Regions from separate parts of the Dryocola baronae genome, predicted to be linked through region 3. Evidence: riboswitches for the same ligand, from Rfam matches in the RefSeq annotation. Region 3 holds a riboswitch; each other region holds the start of a gene.
What was found. A riboswitch is a leader RNA that binds a small molecule or an ion and turns the genes downstream of it on or off. The one in region 3 is predicted to bind thiamine pyrophosphate.
Positions count from the first base shown of each region.

Region 1 (4,150 bases), 2.6 Mb from region 3:
TTTGCTGTTGAGTAAAACCAGTTTGAAAGCCAGCCGCCCGACTGCTCGTTCGGTCGGTCTTTCAAAATATCACCCAGCCACGTCAGGCAAAGGCCCATGCAAACACCTGGACTTTGATTTTTTTCCAGGAATGAAATATATAAATTTCTTATATTTAATAGAGGTGTCATATTAAAAAACTCCATTTCTTTAAGATTAATCTCTGATAATAAAAAAAAGCCCCGCGCCTTGCCAGAAAAAACATTCAGCCACTATTTAAAGATATACTCACAAATATATTATTTGCCATATCAATATTTAGAACGTAAAAAAGCCAGCAGATAATCTGCTGGCTGGTGAAAAGCACCAATACTCAGTCACACGTGATGAAGGCGATTTAGTCGCTCACGGCCGTCGGGGTCGTAACCTCCCACTGCATTAAGTCTTCGAGCATCCTCAAACGTTGCCCAGCCGTCAGGCGAGCCAGCCATCCGGCACCCACGCCTTTCGTTTTCACGAACTGCGTCGCGGCAAAGTAATCTTGGTAAAACTCAACAGGTGATGACCGTTTCATATGCCCCTCCTCGCTTTCATCGTTGATGATTATTGGCGTAATATAGGGAAAGTTAAATTGATGAGTTTCTGCCTGGAGTTCCTCTTTTATGTCATCCGGTCGTTTACAACAGCAGTTCATTCGTCTGTGGCAGTGCTGTGACGGAAAGCCGCAGGAAACCACGCTCAACGATCTGGCCGAACTGCTCAACTGTTCGCGCCGCCACATGCGTACGCTGCTCAACGCGATGCAGGAAAAGGGCTGGCTTAGCTGGAAGGCGGAAGCCGGGCGCGGCAAGCGTTCGCAGCTCGAATTCTTATACACCGGGCTTGCCCTCCAGCAGCAGCGGGCCGAGGATCTTCTTGAGCAGGATCGCATCGATCAGCTGGTGCAAATTGTCGGCGACAAGGCCGCCGTCCGCCAAATGCTTATTTCCCACCTCGGCCGCAGCTTCCGCCAGGGCCGCCACATCCTGCGCGTGCTCTATTACCGCCCACTGCTAAACCTGCTGCCCGGCTCCGCGCTGCGCCGGTCTGAAACGCATATCGCCCGGCAGATTTTCAGCGGCCTGACGCGTATAAATGAGGAAAATGGGGAACTGGAAGCGGATATCGCCCACCACTGGCAGCAAATTTCCCCTTTACACTGGCGCTTCTACCTTCGCCCCGGCATCCATTTTCACCACGGCCGCGAGCTGGACATGCTGGATATCATCACCTCGCTGCAGCGCATCAACGCCCTGCCGCTGTTCGCACATATCTCGCAGATCGCCTCGCCGACCACCTGGACGCTGGATATTCATCTCAGCCAGCCGGACGACTGGCTACCCTGGCTGCTGGGCAGCGTCAACGCCATGATTCTGCCGCGTGAATGGACGACGATGGCGGATTTCGCCAGCCAGCCGGTCGGTACCGGCCCCTACTCTGTCGCCCGCAACAACCGCAACCAGCTAAAAATCCACGCCTTCGACGATTACTTCGGGTTCCGGGCGCTTATCGATGAGGTTAACTTCTGGGTTTTGCCGGAGGTAGGCGAAGAGTCGAGCTGCGGCGTGCAGCTACAGGGCATGCCGGACAGCGAAAAGGCGGTGGAAAGCCGCCCGGAAGAAGGGTGTTACTACCTGCTGTTCGACAGCCGTTCGGGGCTCGGTGCCCACACGGGCGTTCGGCAGTGGGTCGGGCATGTTCTGTCCCCCGTCAACCTTATCTACAGCGCGGCGGAACAGTATCAGCAGTACTGGTTCCCGGCCTATGGCCTGCTCCCGCGCTGGCACCATTCACGCACCGGGCCGTTGGTAGCTAAACCCGCGGGGCTTGAGAGCATCACCCTCACCTATTATCGCGACCACGTAGAACACCGGGTCATCAGCAGTATCATGAGCGAGCTGCTGGCGAAGCAGGGCGTAAAGCTCATCATTCAGGAAATTAGCTACGATGAGTGGCACCAGGGCGACGTGGAAAGCGATATCTGGCTTAACAGCGTCAACTTCACCCTGCCGCTGGAATATTCGCTGTTCGCCCAGCTCTACGAAGTGCCGCTGATTCAAAAATGCATGCCGATTGACTGGGAGGGCGACGCCCGCCGCTGGCACAGTAAAACGCTGGCGCTGCCGGAATGGTGCAAGCAAATGCTCGATCGCGACGACATTATCCCGCTGATCCACCACTGGCTGCGCATTGAAGGCCAGCGCAGCATGCGCGGCGTGCGCATGAACACCCTCGGCTGGTTTGACTTCAAATCCGCCTGGTTTGCGCCGCCGGAACCATAGTTCTTTCGGAACGTTCACAGAATCATTACAATGTTGCGTGCTCAACGGGGTGCCAGGACTTTTTGTCCGCGCTGAGATAATACCCGTCGAACCTGATCCGGATAACGCCGGCGAAGGGATTTGAGGCTCACCGCTCAAAGTCCTTTGCCACCCCTAATTTAAGAGGTGCAAAGTGTTCAAGAAATTACTGCCGCTGCTGGTTCTTATTGCAGCCCCCGCTTTCGCAAAACCCCTGCTGACCGTCTATACCTATGACTCCTTTGCCGCTGACTGGGGCCCCGGGCCTGCGGTAAAAAAAGCCTTCGAAGCCGACTGTAGCTGCGAGCTGAAATTTGTGGCGCTGGAAGACGGCGTATCGCTGCTCAACCGCCTGCGCATGGAAGGTAAAAACAGCAAGGCCGACGTGGTGCTGGGGCTGGACAATAATCTTCTGGAAGCCGCGTCGCAGACCAAACTCTTCGCGCCGAGCAACGTTGACGCCAGCGCCCTGAAAATCCCCGGCGGCTGGAAGAACGATACATTTGTGCCGTTCGACTACGGCTACTTCGCCTTCGTCTACGATAAAAACAAACTCAAAAATCCGCCGAAAAGCCTGAAAGAGATGGTTGATAGCGACCAGAAATGGAAAGTGATTTATCAAGACCCGCGCACCAGCACGCCGGGCCTTGGCCTGCTGCTGTGGATGCAAAAAGTCTACGGCGATAAAGCACCCGAAGCCTGGCAGAAGCTGGCGGGCAAAACCGTTACCGTCACGAAAGGCTGGTCAGAGGCCTACGGTCTGTTCTTAAAAGGCGAAGCCGACCTGGTGCTGAGCTACACCACCTCCCCGGCCTATCACATTATCGAAGAGAAGAAAGATAACTACGCGGCGGCGGATTTCAGCGAGGGGCACTACCTGCAGGTTGAAGTCGCCGGTCGTCTGGCGGCAAGCAGGCAGCCGGAGCTGGCTGAGAAATTCATGAAATTCATCACCACGCCGGGTTTCCAGAATACCGTTCCAACCGGCAACTGGATGTACCCGGTTGCCGAGGTGAAGCTCCCGGAAGGCTTCAGCACGCTTCCTAAACCGCAGACCGCGCTGGAGTTCACACCGCAGCAGGTTGCTGAACATCGTGCCGGCTGGATTAGCGCATGGCTTCGCGCCACCAGCCGCTAATACCAGGCTGGCTGTTCCCAGGGCTGTTCGCCGCCATGCTTGTGGTGGCGGTAGCCCTGACGGCTTTTCTGTCGCTGTGGTTTAACGCGCCGCAGACCGATATCCGCGCCCTGCTGCAGGACAGCTATCTGTGGCACGTGCTGCGCTTCTCGTTCTGGCAGGCGTTTCTTTCCGCCTTGCTTTCCGTTCTCCCAGCCATTTTCCTCGCCCGCGCGCTCTACCGTCGCCGCTTCCCCGGCCGCCTTGCGCTGCTGCGCCTGTGCGCGATGACGCTGGTGCTGCCGGTTTTAGTCGCCGTCTTCGGCATTCTGACCGTTTATGGCCGCGTTGGCTGGATCGCCTCACTGTGCGCGTGGTTCGGCGTGGAGTGGACGTTTTCGCCGTACGGCCTGCAGGGCATTCTGCTGGCGCACATCTTCTTTAATATGCCGATGGCGACCCGCCTGCTGCTCCAGGCGCTGGAGAGCATCCCCGGCGAACAACGCCAGCTTGCCGCCCAGCTCGGCATGCGCGGCTGGAACTTCTTCCGCTTCGTAGAGTGGCCGTGGCTGCGCCGCCAGATTCTGCCTGCCGCCGCGCTGATATTCATGCTCTGCTTCGCAAGCTTCGCAACGGTGCTATCGCTCGGCGGCGGGCCGCAGGCGACCACCATCGAACTGGCGATCTTCCAGGCGCTGAGCTTCGATTACGACCC
Region 1 covers NZ_JBINNY010000001.1:4,269,251-4,273,400, forward strand. Annotated here, with positions in the region: gene ACSPHG_RS20180 (YopT-type cysteine protease domain-containing protein) at 1-170, opposite strand, end outside; gene sgrT (glucose uptake inhibitor SgrT) at 377-553, opposite strand; gene sgrR (HTH-type transcriptional regulator SgrR) at 642-2,300, shown strand; TPP riboswitch at 2,336-2,437, shown strand; gene thiB (thiamine ABC transporter substrate binding subunit) at 2,473-3,456, shown strand; gene thiP (thiamine/thiamine pyrophosphate ABC transporter permease ThiP) at 3,432-4,150, shown strand, end outside.
Region 1: another riboswitch for thiamine pyrophosphate. It lies ahead of thiB (thiamine ABC transporter substrate binding subunit); the one in region 3 lies ahead of thiM (hydroxyethylthiazole kinase).

Region 2 (4,150 bases), 1.4 Mb from region 3:
TGTATGAAGGGCGTGCCGCAAGGGCGCGGTCCATTTCCATGTTGTCGTGGGTGGATAGCCCAAGGCGCAGGCCCGCGTTGCGAATGGCGTCGAGGTTGGCGATATCCAAATCCTCCTGGCCAAGGTGTACGCCGTAGGCGCGATGTTTGATAGCCAGCCGCCAGTAGTCGTTGATAAACAGCCGGGCCTGATACCGCTCGCCCAGCCTGACGGCGGCGATGACGTCTGCTTCAACGTCTTCGTCGCGCCTGTCCTTGATGCGCAGCTGAATCGTGCGAACACCCGCAGCAAGCAGGCGCTCAATCCATTCCACGCTGTCGACCACTGGGTACAGCCCCAGCCGCCGTGGGGTAGGGGGAAAAGCTTTCAGGCTCATACTTCCTCCTGGCGCAGATAGATTTCCCCGCCTTTTGCGCGGAAGTTTTGCGACATGTCTTCCATTCCCACTTCAATGACCTGCTTCGCGGCAAAGTCGCGCACTTCCTGGGAGATTTTCATCGAGCAGAATTTCGGTCCGCACATGGAACAGAAGTGCGCGACCTTGCCGGATTCCTGCGGCAGCGTTTCGTCGTGGTAAGCGCGGGCGGTGAAGGGGTCGAGCGCAAGGTTGAACTGGTCTTCCCAGCGGAATTCGAAGCGCGCTTTCGACATGGCGTTGTCGCGGATCTGCGCGCCCGGATGGCCTTTCGCCAGATCTGCGGCATGCGCCGCAATTTTGTAGGTTATCAAGCCCTGCTTCACGTCCTCTTTATTCGGCAGGCCGAGGTGCTCTTTTGGCGTCACGTAGCAAAGCATCGCGCAGCCGAACCAGCCGATCATCGCGGCGCCGATTCCCGAGGTGAAATGGTCGTAGCCAGGGGCGATGTCCGTGGTCAGCGGGCCGAGGGTGTAGAACGGCGCTTCGTGGCAGTGCTCCAGCTCTTCGGTCATGTTGCGGCGGATCATCTGCATCGGCACGTGTCCCGGGCCTTCGATCATCACCTGTACGTCGTACTCCCAGGCGATTTTGGTCAGCTCGCCCAGCGTGTGCAGCTCTGCGAACTGCGCCTCGTCGTTGGCGTCCTGAATGGAGCCAGGGCGCAGCCCGTCGCCAAGAGAAAGCGAGACGTCATAGGCCGCGCAGATTGCGCAGATTTCGCGGAAATGTTCGTAAAGGAAGTTTTCCTCATGATGGGAAAGGCACCATTTCGCCATGATCGACCCGCCGCGTGAGACGATGCCGGTGAGGCGTTTGGCGGTCATCGGCACGTAGCGTAGCAGCACGCCAGCGTGAATGGTGAAGTAGTCCACGCCCTGTTCGGCCTGCTCCAGCAGCGTGTCGCGGAACATCTCCCAGGTCAGGTCTTCGGCCATGCCGTTGACCTTTTCCAATGCCTGGTAAATCGGCACGGTGCCGATAGGAACGGGGCTGTTGCGCAGGATCCATTCGCGAGTTTCGTGGATATAGCGCCCGGTGGACAGGTCCATCACGGTGTCCGCCCCCCAGCGCGTTGACCAGACCAGCTTCTCCACTTCTTCTTCAATGGATGAGGTCACCGCCGAGTTGCCGATATTGGCGTTGACCTTCACCAGGAAGTTGCGCCCGATAATCATCGGTTCAGATTCTGGGTGGTTGATATTGGCGGGGATAATCGCCCGGCCTGCGGCCACCTCGTCACACACAAATTCGGGCGTGATATTTTCCGGCAAACGAGCGCCAAAGGCTTCGCCCGGATGCTGGTGGCGTAATACGGCATCGCGAATGCGCTCGCGGCCCATGTTTTCGCGGATGGCGATAAACTCCATCTCAGGCGTGACGATGCCTCGGCGCGCGTAATGCAGCTGGGTGACGCATTTGCCGGTTTTAGCGCGTTTGGGCGTAAGGCGCGTTTCAAAGCGCAGGTCGTCCAGGGCGTCGTCCGCAAGGCGCTCTTTCGTGTAGGCAGAGCTGCGGTCGTTGAGCGTTTCGCAGTCGGCGCGTTCTTCAATCCATCCGCTTCGCAGCGGCGGCAGCCCGCGCAGCACGTCGATGCTAACGTTTGGATCGCCATACGGGCCGGAGGTGTCGTAAACCGGCACCGCGTCGTTAGGTTCATATTGCGGATTGTCTTTACTGCCGCCCGCCATCGTTGGGCTAAGCTGGATTTCCCGCATCGGCACGCGAATATCCTCCCGCGAGCCGGAAAGATAAATGCGCTGGGAATTTGGGAAGGCGGTGCCTTCTAGCGTGTTGATAAAGTGAAGCGCAGCCGCGCGCTGTTCGCGACGTGTTGGTTTTTCAGATGCAGACATAGCTCATTCCAGGATTCGATCAGGAGTGGCTTGTCAGAACGACGGATGGAGTAATGGATGTGGGGCGCCCGAAAAAGGCCGTACCCAAAAGCAGAATTACTCTTGTTCCCTTCGCAGGTTTTAACCTGATCAGGTTCCGCGGATCCCGAATTAACGGTCTCAGCCGGTGCTTTCGCACTCGGCACTCCGACAAGAAGAAACCCGTATTGCTACGGGTGAAGTTGTAAATTACTCGTTAACAGCGCAGAACTCAAGCCGGGCGTGCAAGGCTATCCGTGTCGTTGGCGCTGCTGTGCAGATTGTTGGCGTACGCCAGTTCGATGAGCTTATCTTCCAGCGAGAAACGCGCTTCCAGCGCTTCACCGATGCCGGACAACGCCTGCTGGAACTCAATACAGTTGTCGTCGTCGATGGCGTTTTCCAGATTGGTATCGTAGAAATCCATGATCTGCTGGGTATTGGCTTCGAGCTGCGGGTAGATTTGAGTGGCCGCTAAAAGCGGGCTGGCACCTTCCATTTCATCGATAATGCGCTCATAAATATTGAAATGGCCGGCTGAAAGGTAGTCCACCAGGTTGTGGCAAAAATTATCCAGCGCCTTTTCATTAAGCGCAGAGAGCGATTCCTTGTTAGGCTTGATCCCGACCATGTTGTAATACGCCACGAGCAAATGTTTGCGGGCATATAGCCATTGGTCGACTAACTCATTGCTACCGCCAACGCGCTCAGTCAGGCTTTCTAGCTGGTTCAGCATGTTTGACTCCGTGAGTTGCAAGATTTAACGCAAACGTACCCAAAATATAACAACTATTGTTTATACCAGTGTCCAGGGGGATGTGCACCAGGTTATGGAACGTGTCATTCAAAAGTTAGATCAGGGCTGGTTTATCGTCAGTCATGAACAAAAATTGTGGCTGCCAAAAGGCGAGCTGCCTCACGGATCGGCGGCGGACTTCCAGCTTGAAGGCGCGAATGGTCTGCAAATCGGCGAGTGGGAAGGCGAGCCGGTATGGCTGATTCGCCAGAATCGCCGCCAGGAAATGGGCTCGGTGCGCCAGGTTATCGACCAGGACGTGGGCCTGTTTCAGCTTGCAGGGCGGGGCGTTCAGCTGGCCGAGTTTTACCGTTCGCACAAATTTTGCGGCTACTGCGGCCATGAGATGCACCCCAGCAAAACCGAATGGGCGATGCTCTGCAGCCACTGCCGCGAACGCTACTATCCGCAGATTGCGCCCTGCATCATCGTCGCCATCCGCCGGGACGATCATATCCTGCTTGCCCAACATACACGCCATCGCAACGGGGTTTATACCGTGCTGGCCGGTTTTGTTGAAGTCGGCGAAACCTTAGAGCAGGCCGTCGCGCGTGAAGTGATGGAAGAGAGCAGCATCCGCGTGAAAAATCTGCGCTACGTGACTTCGCAGCCCTGGCCTTTCCCGCAGTCGCTGATGACCGCGTTTATGGCCGACTACCACAGCGGTGATATCAAAATCGATCCTAAAGAGCTGATTGACGCGCAGTGGTATCGCTACGACCAGCTGCCGCTTATCCCTCCGGCTGGCACGGTGGCGCGCCGTCTGATAGAAGACACCGTCGCTCAGTGTCGGGCAGAGTATGAATGACGTGGTAAACTGGGCGGATACAGCTAAAGGAAATGCTAAAAATGACTGAACTGAAGAACGATCGTTACCTCCGCGCCTTGCAGCGTCAGCCAGTAGACATCACGCCTGTATGGATGATGAGGCAGGCGGGGCGCTATTTGCCAGAGTACAAAGCCACCCGCGCTATTGCCGGCGACTTTATGTCCCTGTGCAAAAACGCCGAGCTTGCCTGCGAAGTCACCCTGCAGCCGCTGCGCCGCTACCCGCTTGATGCGGCG
Region 2 covers NZ_JBINNY010000001.1:268,701-272,850, forward strand. Annotated here, with positions in the region: gene thiE (thiamine phosphate synthase) at 1-376, opposite strand, end outside; gene thiC (phosphomethylpyrimidine synthase ThiC) at 373-2,271, opposite strand; TPP riboswitch at 2,361-2,470, opposite strand; gene rsd (sigma D regulator) at 2,522-3,025, opposite strand; gene nudC (NAD(+) diphosphatase) at 3,120-3,893, shown strand; gene hemE (uroporphyrinogen decarboxylase) at 3,935-4,150, shown strand, end outside.
Region 2: another riboswitch for thiamine pyrophosphate. It lies ahead of thiC (phosphomethylpyrimidine synthase ThiC); the one in region 3 lies ahead of thiM (hydroxyethylthiazole kinase).

Region 3 (4,150 bases):
GACGCTGCTGTCGCCGGAGGTCTTAACTTCAAATAGCGCGTGGGCCTTCAGCGCCGGGCCGGTCAGTGAAACTTTTTTATCATTTTCCAGCCACTCATTAAAGGCTGAAAGAGATTGCTGTTGCTGAGTAATAGTCATTTCATTATTCCTGACAAGTGAGAGTATTTTTATTATGCCTACGCCGGGACATTTTTACGCCGAGCGCTGGATAAAGGGTAGATTTAAAATACAAACACTCAAGCACGAGAAAAATACGTACCGGGGTAACCAGGCACATGGAAAAATATCAATACTTTCAAGATGGCGAGATTATGAGATATATTTGTAGATGATATATTTAATATTGCCGCGCAGGGATGGTTTCGCTAAGTAACTACTTGTATTTATCATTCACCCCCACTAAACCAATATTGAACCACAACTACAATATCAAACAGAAGGCTGACTCGGAGGAATGTGCTGATAATTTGCTTAAGTTTGGTTATCAGCCGCGCTTTGCAGCCGAATATTTCACCATTGTCACTACCACGCGGGCATGATTTTCCGTCCCATAACGGGTTATGGGACGGTTTTTCCTACCACCATTCGTGAAAATGATGCACCGGGCCGATGCCGTGGCCCACCTCAAGCGAGTCCGCCTGCTCGAGCGCTTTTGACAGCCATTTTTTTGCCGCCTCGATCGTTTGCGGCCAGCCGTCGTTGCGGGGGTAAAGCGCTGCGAGCGCGGCGGAAAGGGTGCAGCCGGTACCGTGGGTGTGCCGGGTTTGCACGCGGGGAGCGGTAAAGCGCACCGCGCCGTCGCGGGTGAACAGCCAGTCCGGGCTTTCGGCGTCGTCCAAATGGCCGCCCTTCATCAGCACCGCGCTACAGCCCATGCCCAGCAGCGCGTCGCCCTGCTCCTTCATTTCTCTTTCATTGCGGGCGTGGGGCGCGTCGAGCAGCGCGGCGGCTTCCGGCAGGTTGGGCGTGATCAGCGCCACCTGCGGCAGCAGGCGTTTACGCAGGCTGTCCACCGCCGAGGGGGCAAGCAGCGGATCGCCGCTTTTCGCCAGCATCACCGTGTCCAGAACAACGCTGTGAACCTGATAAAACGCCAGACGTTCGGCAACCGCCTCCACGATATCAGCCTCGGCCAGCATACCGATCTTAACGGTATCGATGCGCACGTCGCCGAGCACCGAGTTGAGCTGCGCCGCGACAAAATCCGGTTCGATGCGGTAAACCGACTGCACGCCGCGCGTGTTTTGCGCCACCAGAGCGGTGATCACGCTGGTGCCGTACGCGCCGAGCGCCGAAAACGTTTTTAAGTCCGCCTGGATACCCGCGCCGCCGCTTGGGTCGGTGCCCGCGATGGTTAGCGCATTGATTCGGTTCATGCCCTTCATGCCAGCGCCTCCTCGTTCAGATGATAAAGCGCGTCGAGGAACGCCGGGATAAAGCTGCCGGGACCGGAGCCTGCGGCAATGGCCTGGCCGCCCGCCAGCTTCATAAATTGACAGGCGGCGGCCACGTTATCCAGCCGGTTCCCCGGCAGCGAAAGGCAGGCGGCAACGACGGCGGACAGCGCGCAGCCCGTGCCGACCACCCGCGTCATGAGTTTACCCCCGCCCGCAACGGCCCACGCGCCCGCTCCGTCGGTCACATAATCCTGCTCGCCGGTGACGGCCACCACGGCTCCGGTTTGAAGCGCAAGCTGCCGGGCCGCGGGCAAGGCGCTCTGCGCATCGTCGGTGCTGTCGACCCCTCTCCCACCGGCGCTGACGCCCGCCAGCGCGAGGATTTCTGAAGCGTTGCCGCGAACGGCGGCGGGACGCAGGGAGAGGATTTCACGGGCGAAAGCCGTGCGGAAGCTAAGCCCGCCGACGGCGACGGGATCGAGCGTCCAGGGCGTGGCAGATTCATTTGCGGCATGAATAGCGGCGAGCATGGCGCGGCTGCGTTCGGCGGTCAGCGTGCCGATATTAATCAACAGCGCGCCGGCGGCGGGGGCAAACTGCGCGGCCTCTTCAGGCTCAATCACCATTGCGGGCGCGGCACCGATGGCGAGCAGGACGTTGGCGGTGAAGCTTTGCACCACGTCGTTCGTCATGCAGTGGACTAAAGGCGTTGACTGGCGTAGTACGGTTAAAACGGCAGCGGCGCGATGGCCGGGTAGCAGGTCAGGTTGCAGCATGGCGGTCTCCTGTCCGGCGTGAAGAAGGGATGCGGACAGGCATCTGACTTCCCTACGCTGGCATTATCCAGATCAGGTGGTACGGGTATTTCTCAGCCTTCACAAAGAAGGGCACCCCGAGTCATTTCACATACAAAACAATCAGTTAAATATATACATTTTGTAGATATTTAGTGTAACCGGGGCTAAGCCCCAGGAGCAATATTTTTCGATTTATCACAATATTTATTACGGTGGTTATAAAGATCGGTATTAACATAACCCTTTATATTGTGAGGGATTCACATGCACGATTTCAGATTAATCATGATATGGGATGCTGCAAGAGAACTTAACCCCAGAGATTTCCAATACATACTAAGGCCAGAGGTAGCATTCGAAAGAGCAAGGGTTTACTACGATCTTGATTCTGCCAACTACTCTCACTTTAGCCTTCAACAAATGCCAAAGAGGAAAAGCGGTTTTATCAATCCCTTTTCAGCTAAGTATGACCGTAAGAGTAATGGCATGTATGACGGTGCTTATGATCATACACAACATAATGTAGATACCGGTTGGTTTATTGGAATAGATGAATCTGAGCAATGGGATTACTTTAAGCATCCATTCTATTTTGATGATAAAGGCGAGCTTGTCTACGATTGCTTTATGGATCACTGGCATTCATGGTTTGAAATGGAAGTTAGAGATGCTTACCGAAAATGCTTAGATAGCCATCAGGGAAGAAAACCAGCACCGACACAGAAGTTTCAACCATCAGATGCGCCTATACAACATGCTCAAGCAGCTAAAACTATTAATAGCAAAGCAGCAGGACGCTTATTAGCCGCTGGCGGTGTTTATAATGGCAACATTGAAGGCTTTAGAAAAACAGCAGAGCAATTAGGCGGTGAGGCTATTCATGGTTATGACCAAGTATTAAATGAAAAAACAGCAGGTACAGCTATTGCAGCGGCTTCTATTTTAATGGTTAAAAGGCCAAACTCAGATGCTTACGCTGAAATTAATAGCTATTTAGGCAAGTTAAGGGGTGAATCAAAAATAGTTAACGGAATCACGATACAAGACATTAACTATGTTAAAAGAAACCCAACAGATGCGGCAATTCTAAGAAAAGAATTTGATAGCACCGCCAGGAAAAAATTTCTTACTGATATAGCTGACACCCCTGAAGCAACAAACACATTCAATCCTTCACAACTATTGAGGATGAAAAATGGAAAATCTCCAGATGGTTGGGATGTACACCACAAATTACCATTAGATGATGGTGGTACAAACACCTTTGATAATCTAGTGTTAATCGAAAAAGAACCATATCACAAGGTATTTACTAACATGCAAAGATCGGCAACTAAAGGTATGATACCTGGTGAAAGCAAGGTTACACCATGGGCTATTCCTTCTGGTACAATTTATCCACTTAAATAAACAGGATTAAATAAAAATGAACATTTATAACATGCTGGATAACTTGAAAAATGAAATGACAAAATGGGAATACCCCATTCAAGAACCACTCAAAGACACATTTATTGATAGTATAACCAAAAGAAAGCCAGCAACTGATACATCCCCTATTCTGGAAGATCTAGCTAATGAACTTTGCATATTATTTGTAAACCAACCTGATTATGTTTTATTATTGGAAAAAATGGATGGATTCGAATACGATGGGCTTACATTATACAGTTTATCTGTACCAGAACCATTAATTAAAAATTTATTTATAGTAAACGAATTTTACAGAAATAATGATGATTATATAGATCCAGATTTGGCAGAACGCTTAGTCATTGGAGAAAATAGCATTTCTTTATTTACTTATGATACCAAAACTAACTTATTTGAAATTCGAGATAATATAGGAACAGATAATATCTTTGGATCATTTTCTAACTTCACCGATTTCTTATCAGACATACTTGATACTGTAGCATAACATGGAAGGTTAAATAATTGTTTCTGATATGATTT
Region 3 covers NZ_JBINNY010000001.1:1,686,432-1,690,581, reverse strand. Annotated here, with positions in the region: gene ACSPHG_RS07900 (hypothetical protein) at 1-138, opposite strand, end outside; gene thiD (bifunctional hydroxymethylpyrimidine kinase/phosphomethylpyrimidine kinase) at 576-1,376, opposite strand; gene thiM (hydroxyethylthiazole kinase) at 1,382-2,173, opposite strand; TPP riboswitch at 2,206-2,302, opposite strand; gene ACSPHG_RS07885 (HNH endonuclease signature motif containing protein) at 2,459-3,604, shown strand; gene ACSPHG_RS07880 (YrhA family protein) at 3,621-4,115, shown strand.